DNA from 2 places in the Bradyrhizobium sp. SZCCHNR1043 genome. Region 2 is predicted to be linked to the other one. Evidence: predicted binding sites of a transcription regulator. Region 2 holds the regulator's gene; the other holds the start of a gene.
What was found. Region 2 encodes LexA, which represses DNA repair genes until DNA is damaged. Its sites were predicted from a motif close to TGTTCNNNNTGTGTTCNG; they were not measured.
Positions count from the first base shown of each region.

Region 1: QX039_RS25740 (DNA repair protein) is a predicted target of LexA. The motif match lies at 2,685-2,702, and genes of this name have one in related genera.

Region 1 covers NZ_JAUEYN010000015.1:151,396-155,790, forward strand. Annotated here, with positions in the region: gene QX039_RS25735 (DNA polymerase Y family protein) at 341-1,924, opposite strand; gene QX039_RS25740 (DNA repair protein) at 1,824-2,612, opposite strand; gene QX039_RS25745 (putative DNA modification/repair radical SAM protein) at 2,786-4,024, shown strand; gene QX039_RS25750 (UdgX family uracil-DNA binding protein) at 4,118-4,395, shown strand, end outside.
Region 2 covers NZ_JAUEYN010000005.1:116,226-120,620, reverse strand. Annotated here, with positions in the region: gene QX039_RS10285 (LysR family transcriptional regulator) at 1-422, shown strand, start outside; gene glp (gephyrin-like molybdotransferase Glp) at 655-1,866, shown strand; gene lexA (transcriptional repressor LexA) at 2,073-2,771, shown strand; gene QX039_RS10270 (hypothetical protein) at 3,030-3,470, shown strand; gene QX039_RS10265 (hypothetical protein) at 3,636-3,911, shown strand; gene QX039_RS10260 (ComEC/Rec2 family competence protein) at 3,866-4,395, opposite strand, start outside.

The DNA of each region.
Region 1 (4,395 bases), on a different contig from region 2:
GGCGCGACCGCGCAGGCTGTTTCCGTGACAGCGCGTTGCCCGCCTCCTGCAGGTGATTTGCCCCAACGCACCGGCTTGCACAGCTGCCCACCCTCCCCTGGAGGGGGAGGGTCGACGCGCGCAGAGCGCGCGGCGGGGTGGGGTGAGCCCAGCAATCGGTTGTCATTGCGCCAGCTCTTCTCAGCTGCCGGTAAGTTGGCCTCGAGGACAACGGGCAGCGCAAACGCTGATGGTCTGTCACCCCACCCCGGTTCGCATGCGCGCATGCGAGCCGACCCTCCCCCTCCAGGGGAGGGTGAGCAGCGGGGTCGGCGCGGGATGTGTGCCATCTCCCCCACCCTCATGCGAACAGACCGTGCATGTACCAGGCGGGCTGTACGGGCAGGCCCTCCTGCTGATCGAGCTCGCGGTCATACAACCCGTCGCGGTAGAGCCAGAAGCGCAGGCCGTGCTCGTCCTCGACGCGGAAATAGTCGCGCGTCAGCCCCTGCCCGTCCGGCCGCCACCATTCCATGGCGATGCGCTCCGGGCCTTCGGCGCGCACCACCGCATGCGCGGCACGGCGCCAGACGAAGCGCGCGGGCGGGCCGTCCGGCACGCCCGCGATCACCTGGATCACTTCGGGGCGCGCGAACAGCCGCAGAGGCCGCAGCGGCGGCTCGCCCTCGCTGCGCTCCGGCCAATCGGCCGCCGTGGCGGCCGCAAGATTCTGCTGCGCCTGTAAGGGCAACGCCGCACGTTCCGGGATGTGGGTGTCGACCGGCAGATGCACGACCACACGCTTGCCGCCGATGCGCGCGGCGATGCGGTCGATCAGCGCCGACAGCTCGTCATTGTCGTGGACATGGGCGTCGAGATCGCGCTGCTGCTGCACCACGATCTCGCTGCGGCTCGCCGACAGCCGGATCATGTCGAAGCCGAAGCCGGGATCGAGCGGATCATTCAGGGCGTCGAGCCGCTCGCGGAACAGACGGTCGATGATTGCGGCCTCGGTGACCGGCTGGCCGGTGTCGACCGCGATGACGCGCACCAGGCCGTCGGTGCGGAAGAAGCAGGCCTCGAGCCGCCGCGCGCCCTTGCCCTGCTGTGCCATCGCCGCCACCAGCATCGCGGCGAGACTGGAAAGACTGGCCGCGATCACCGTGTCGGTCGCGACCGGCTCGGCGAAGCGCTTGTCGACGATGTAGTCCGGCGGGACTTTGCGCGGGCTGATCGGCGCATCGGCCTCGCCCAGCGCCTGGGCCAGCACGCGGGTGAAGGCGACACCGAACCGCGCCGTGATCTCGTTGCGGCCGCGCGACGCGACGTCGCCGATCGTCTTCAAGCCGGCGCGGCGCAGGCCGAGCGTGATCGCTTCGCTGCCGCCAAGGGCTGCCACCAGCAGCGGCGCCACCGCGGCCGCCTCCTCGCCGTCAGGCACGATGCGGCCATGCACCTGCCGGTTCAGCGTGCGCGCACACACGGCGTTGGAGGCGATCGCTGCCGACACGGTGAGACCGTGCGCGGTCAGCGCATCGCAGAGCGACCGCATCAGTTTGGCTTCGCCGCCGAACAGATGCACGCAGCCGGTGATGTCGAGCGAAAGCCCATGCGGCGGATCCAGCGCGACCAGCGGCGTGAAGCGGTCGCACCAGTCGGCGATGCCTTCGAGCATCTTGGCGTCAGCCGCGAGGTCGGCCTCGTGGACGACGAGGTCGGGACAGACCGCGCGGGCGTTCGCCAGCGGCTGGCCGAGGCTGACGCCATGGCACGCCGCCGCCTCGTCCAGCGCATGGATCAAGAGCGCATTGGCGTCCTTGATGACGACGACCTGCGGCAGGTCGTCACGCCGATCGGCGGAGCAGTTTCGCTTGATCCGATCGATGGGCAGGCGCGGCAGCCACAGGCTGAGGATCCGCCGCCGGTTCGCTGAAACGGCACGCATCGGGGCTCCACTCCATGATCCATCGTCCGGTCTGGCCGTGACGGTTGCGAATGAGCTCGGCGTCGAGACGCGGCGCGCCCCAGGCCATCCAGGGCGCCGAGGGCAGCGACCGCGCGGTGCGGACGATCCAGCGCGTCTCGGCGGTCGAAGGTTCGGGTGTGGCTGCAATGCGCAACACGAGCGCGGTCACGCCGGACTCCTGCGCGGCCAGGGTCAGCTTGCGGCTGGCGACGAGATCGAGCTTTTGCGTCTCGCCCCACACCTCCAGCATCACCCCGCCCAGCGCATCGCAGGCGAGCGCGTCGGCCGCGGTGCGCAAGCCGTGATCGAGATCGGGCGCCCGCACGATCACGATGCGGCGCGGGTCGAGGCCAAGCTCGGCGAGCCCGCTCATCGACAGCGCGCCCATCTCGCGCTCGGCGAAATCCTGCCGGATCCAGATCAGCGGGCGGCGCGCCGCGACGCGCGCGGCGAGCCCGCACAGGAAGCCGGTCGCGGCCGTCGCCTGACGGCCGGTCTCGGCGAACACCTCATGCAGCGCGCCGGTGGCCAGCCCGCCCTGCAGCACGGCGTCGGCCTCGTCATGGCCGAGCGCGACCCGGCGCAGGTCATGTGCGCCATCTCCCGCCTCGAGACGGGCAATGCGGCCGCGCAGACGCGCGAGCGTATCCATGCGTGCGCCGGTCATCCGTCGCCGCTCCTCTTCCATCCATCGTGCGGGCGCTGCCGTTGTTGCAGTTGAACCCACGACGGCCCTCTTTGTTCATGATACGTTCTAATATAAAGCTAACGCCTTCGAGAGAGTCAATCGGGATTGCCCCGGATGTGATTCAGCGAATGGAATCAAAAGGATTCAAAGGTATGGAGCTGCTCCGCAAGCTGGAGATCCTGGCCGATGCCGCCAAGTACGACGCCTCCTGCGCCTCCAGCGGTACCGAGATGCGGGATTCCCGCGACGGCAAGGGTCTCGGCTCGACCGCGCCGGGCATGGGCATCTGCCATTCCTATGCGCCGGACGGCCGCTGCATCTCGCTGCTCAAGGTTCTGCTGACAAACGCCTGCAACTACGACTGCCTGTATTGCGTCAACCGCGCCTCCTCCAACGTGCCGCGCGCGCGCTTCACGGTCGACGAGGTGGTGAAGCTCACCATCGATTTCTATCGCCGCAACTACATCGAGGGTCTGTTCCTGTCGTCCGGCATCATCCGCAGCCCGGACTACACCATGGAGCAGGTCGTCTCGGTCGCGCGCAAATTGCGCGAGGAGCATCGCTTCCGCGGCTACATTCATCTGAAGACGATTCCGGAGGCTGACGAGGCGCTGATCGCCGAGGCCGGCCGCTATGCCGACCGGCTCAGCATCAACATCGAGACGCCGCTGGAGGCGAGCCTCACCAGGCTGGCGCCGGAGAAGGACCAGCGCGCCATCCGCCGCACCATGGGCCGTCTCCGGCTCAAGCTCGACGAGACGGTGGAAGCCAAGAAGACGGTGCGGAAGGCGCGGCCGCCGCGCTTTGCCCCTGCAGGCCAGAGTACGCAGATGATCGTCGGCGCCGACGACGCCAATGACCGCGTCATCCTGTCGACCTCGGCCAATCTCTACGGCGCCTACAAGCTCAAGCGCGTCTATTACTCCGCCTTCAGCCCGATCCCCGATGCCAGCCGCGCGCTGCCGCTGCAGGCACCGCCGCTGGTGCGCGAGCACCGGCTGTACCAGGCCGACTGGCTGATGCGGTTCTACGGCTTCGATGCCGACGAGATCGTCGAGGAGAACGAAGGCATGCTGCCGCTCGACATCGACCCCAAGCTCGCCTGGGCGCTGCGCCACCGCGACCGCTTCCCGCTCGACATCAACACAGCAAGCCGCGAGGAGCTGTTGCGCGTGCCCGGCTTCGGCACCCGCACGGTGGAGCGCATCCTCGCGACCCGCCGCACCACCACGATCCGCTTTGCGGATCTGGCCCAGCTCAACGTCATCAGGAACAAGGCGCTGCCGTTCATCGTTCTCTCCGACCACCGGCCACAGCCGTCCCTGCTCGACGGCGCCAGCCTCAGAGCCCGGCTGCAGCCGAAACCGCAGCAGCTGGGATTTGGATTCTAACGGAAGCCGTCATCGCGAGCGCAGCGAAGCGATCCAGGGCCGCACGAGAAATCTGGATTGCGTCGCTTCGCTCGCAATGACGTGAGGAGAGAAATGCACGTCGTAACCCTCGACAACGACACTGATTTCGACGGCTGGCGCCGGGCAGCGCGGGCGCTGGCGATGAACGACGTCAAGCCGGCCGAGGTGAGCTGGCGCGTCAAGGGCGCGGCGGCCGATCTGTTCGACGATGAAGCCGAGACGACGCTGCCGGAGGTGCCGGAGGGCGCGTTCTCAGTGCCGGCGAGCTTCATGGAGCTCGCGGAGAGCGCGATCCTGCACAGTGACCCCAACCGCTTCACCCTGCTCTATCGGCTGCTGTGGCGTCTCAG
Region 2 (4,395 bases):
GCTGCGTCTACAATCCAAAGCGCATCGCGATGAAAACACCGATCAGCCTCGCCGACTATCTGTCGCTTCCGCACGCGCTGGTGACGCTGACCAACAGCCTGCAGGGCTGTCTGGAGGCGGCGCTGGATGAGATCGGGACCGAGCTCAACGTGGTCTCGGCCTCCTCGGAATTCCTCAGCGTGCTGGCGACGGTCGCCGCATCACCGGTGATCACGACGATACCGACCAGGATGGCAAAGCTCTACGGGCCGCGATTTGGGCTGACGCTCTGTCCCGCGCCGTTGAAGCTGCGGCTGCCGGCCGTCTCGATGGTCTGGCCGCTGCAGCTCGATCGTGATGCAGCATCGGTCTGGCTGCGGAACATGGTGGCGGATATCCTGCACACGACCGAGCGCGCCGCCTGTCGCGCAGCTGCTGGATAGAACGCGGGGCGGGAGCTAACCGGAACGGCGCATCGGCCAACGCCTTGGCACTGCGGTCGACCTTCTGCGCACTGATTGCAGGGTTTCTCGCGCGGTCGTGAGGCAGCGGCCCGGACGCGGCCAACATCAGACGATCAGAAGGCAGGAAGCGGCCTGAGCCCTTGGCCGAGCCGTGCGCGTTCGGTTAGAAGGCGACTCATTCGATCTGCCGTCTCCATCCGAAGGAACTCTCATGGCCCTGATGCCGGTGTCTGATGCGTTGTCCGCCGTGCTCGCCGGCGCGGAGCCGCTGGCCGAGGAGCTGGTGACGCTGGACGAGGCCCATCACCGCATCCTGGCCCGCGACCTCGCGGCGCTGCGGACGCAGCCGCCCGAGGCGATGTCGGCGATGGACGGCTACGCCGTGCGCGCGGCGGACGCAGCCCAGGCCAAGGTGCGGCTGAGGGTGATCGGCGAGGTCGCGGCGGGGCGGCCGTTCGATCGCGTGGTCGGACCCGGCGAGGCGGCGCGCATCTTCACTGGTGGCGTTGTCCCTGAGGGCGCCGACGCGGTGGTGATCCAGGAGGACACGATCGCCGAAGATGGCCACGTCGTGATCACCGAGGCCGCGATCAAGGGCCGGCACATCCGGCCCGCCGGCGTCGACTTTCATGAGGGCATGGTGCTGCTGAAGGCGGGCCGCCGGCTCAGCGACCGCGACCTGTCGCTGGCGGCCAGCATGAATCATCCGGCACTGCCGGTGCGGCGCCGGCCGAAGGTGGCGCTGCTCGCCACCGGCGACGAGCTCGTGATGCCTGGCTCGACGCCCGGCCCGGGCCAGATCGTCTATTCCAACGGCTACGCCCTGCGGGCGCTGGTGCGCAGCGAGGGCGCGACACCGATCGATCTCGGCATCGCCGCGGATACGATGGAGGCCACGATCGCCGGGATCCGGCGGGCGCGCGAGGCCAAGGCCGACATCCTGATCACGACCGGCGGCGCCTCGGTCGGCGATCACGACCTCGTCAAGCAGGCGCTCGAAGCCGAGGGCGTCGAGATGGCGTTCTGGAAGATCGCGATGCGGCCGGGCAAGCCGATGATGCACGGACGGCTCGGCGACATGAGGGTGATCGGACTGCCCGGCAATCCGGTGTCGTCCTATGTCTGCGCCATCCTGTTCCTGGTGCCGCTGATTCGGCGGCTGCTCGGCCGCGACGAAGCTCGCATGCCACGCGAGACCGCCCTGCTCGGCCGCGAACTCGGGGCCAACGATTCGCGCGAGGACTATCTGCGGGCGCAGCTCGAGGAGCGCGCCGACGGCACCCTGATCGCAACGCCGGTGACCCAGCAGGATTCGTCGCTGCTCGGCAATCTCGCGCTCTCGCAGGCGCTGGTGATCCGGCGGGCGTTTGCGCCGAAGGCCGCCGCCGGCAGCCCGTGCGAGATCCTGCGCCTGCCGAGCTAGGCCGTTTCCCCCGGCAAAGCCCGGTCCGTTCACTACAATTTAAGGATTGCGGAACACACATCGAACATATAGTGTCCGTTCATGATTTGTTTTTAGTATGTTGCGGGCGACGCGATGATGGTCCGACTCCAAGGCGCTCTCAGCCGGTTTGTGCTCAAGGCGCAGCTCCTGGACTCGGACGACAACAAACTGGGGACCAGGTCGAGATGCTGACGCGCAAACAGTACGAACTTCTGCGGTTCATCAACGAGCGGCTCAAGGAAGCCGGCGTGCCGCCGTCCTTCGACGAGATGAAGGATGCGCTCGATCTGCGCTCGAAGTCCGGCATTCATCGCCTGATCACGGCGCTCGAGGAGCGCGGCTTTATCCGCCGGCTGCCCAACCGCGCCCGCGCGATCGAGGTGATCAAGCTGCCCGAGCTGTCACAGGCTGCCAACAACCGCCGCGGCTTCACCCCATCGGTGATCGAGGGCAATCTCGGCAAGGTGCGCACCAGCACTCCCGCGCTGGACGATGGCGAGCGCCCCGTCGCGGTGCCGGTGATGGGCCGCATCGCCGCCGGTACCCCGATCGAGGCGCTACAGACGCGCAGCCACACCATCAGCGTGCCTGCCGACATGCTCGGCAACGGCGATCACTATGCGCTCGAGGTGCGCGGCGACTCCATGGTCGATGCCGGCATCCTCGACGGCGACATGGCGCTGATCCAGCGCAACGAGACCGCCGACACCGGCGACATCGTGGTAGCGCTGATCGACGATGAGGAAGCGACGTTGAAGCGCTTCCGCCGCCGCGGCGCATCGATCGCGCTGGAGCCGGCCAACACCGCCTACGAGGTGCGCATCCTGCCGCCCAACCGGGTGAAGATCCAAGGCAAGCTGGTCGGGCTGTATCGCAAGTACTGATCGCGGACGCGATCGGTCGATCGGCGGCGAGCGCACGCGCTTCTCCGCCGATCGAAATTGGTCACGCGCGAATGCACCTCAGGATGTGCAGCGCGGCATGCTCAAACGCTTGTGATCGCCCGCGGGCGCACGCGGTGCAGATCAGCGCAGAATTGCCGTGAAGCGCGCGCTAACATCTCCTCGATGTCCACTCTGATAGAGGCCTGCGCCTGTCCGGGGGGAGCGTGGGTCGGCTATCTCTCAACGAGGAGCGATCCGATGTGTGACTACAGCCTCCATGCGGTTGCGTCCCGTCCCGCCAAGGTCGGCGAGACGTTGATCTCGACGACGTTTCGCGGCACCGCCACCCGCGGCTTCGCCCTCGAGAGCGAGCCGACCGTCGCAGTCTGCATGCTGCCCGGCACCGAGTTGGCATTTGTCGAGGACGTCCGCTACGACAGCCGCTGGCTCTGGACCCGGACGATCCGCGAGCGCGTCGCGAAGTTCAACAGCATCGAGACGCACATCCCCGATCGCCATCACGACGCGATCGAATTCGCCGACGGCCGCCACGTGCTGGTGACCCAGCTCTGCGAGGGCCAGCGCGTCACCGTGCTACAATTGCCGGTCAGCAAGCAGCCGGCCGAGCGCCGCCCGGGCATGGCGGAGGACGTTCCGGCTTCGCAGGCCACATCGATTCGCCGCATCAGCATCACCTGAGCGCCTGCGCGTCCGCATTTCTCTCGGCCATGAGCGAGCTTTCGGCCGGGGGAGATTTGGTTTCTGCAAGCGCAAGGTCTTTCCGGCGAACCTCACGCTCCGGCATCGCATCGAATAGGAACGACATCCCTCGGCCAGCATTGTGTGCCGGGGGAGCTTGCCGCCGTGGTCAACAAGATCGATTGGAACAAGGCCGGCCGGCTCTCCGAGTCCGGCCGCTACATGCTTGCGTTCGGATGGCTGACGGTCACGGCTGATGACATCGCCATCTGGCAACGCTATCCGGGCGCTGCGTTCACGCTGGTCGAAGGTCCCTCGCTGTTCGATGGACCCGATGACACCGTGTATCATCTCGGCACGTTGTATCATCTCAGCACGTTCGAGCTGTCCGGCGCTCAATCCTGCTCGCCCTGCTCCGTCTCCGGCGGCGTCGCGTCCTGAAGCCGCGACACCGGCGCACGCGGCGTCAGCGTCGTGTCGAACTCGCCGGCCTCGGCGGGCGCCGGCCACCACGGGCGATCGGTGCCGCCAGCGCGCACCGGCGTGACGGAGAAGCCGGTGCCCCGCTGCACCAGCATCAAGGCGCCCTGCTGCTGCAGGCGCTGGCGATCGATGACGGCCGCCGCGCAGGATGACGGCGCGGCGCGCGCGGTGACGATCAGCGCGGCACGGGCGCAATCATCGTCGAGCGCCTCGGCGCGCAGGGTCAAGGCGGCGAATCGGCCGTCGGCCATCGCGACCACGCAGCCCGCCTCGTCGCAGGAGACGCCATCGGCGAGCGATGAATCCGCCGGCAGCCGGGCATCGGCGTCGGCCGCGAGCCACTCCTTGGTGGCGAACACGTCCTTGCCGGTGCGCATCACATGCAGGCGTCCGTCACGGCCGCGCACCGCCACCGCGCGCCCATCGCCGGCGATCAGCACGT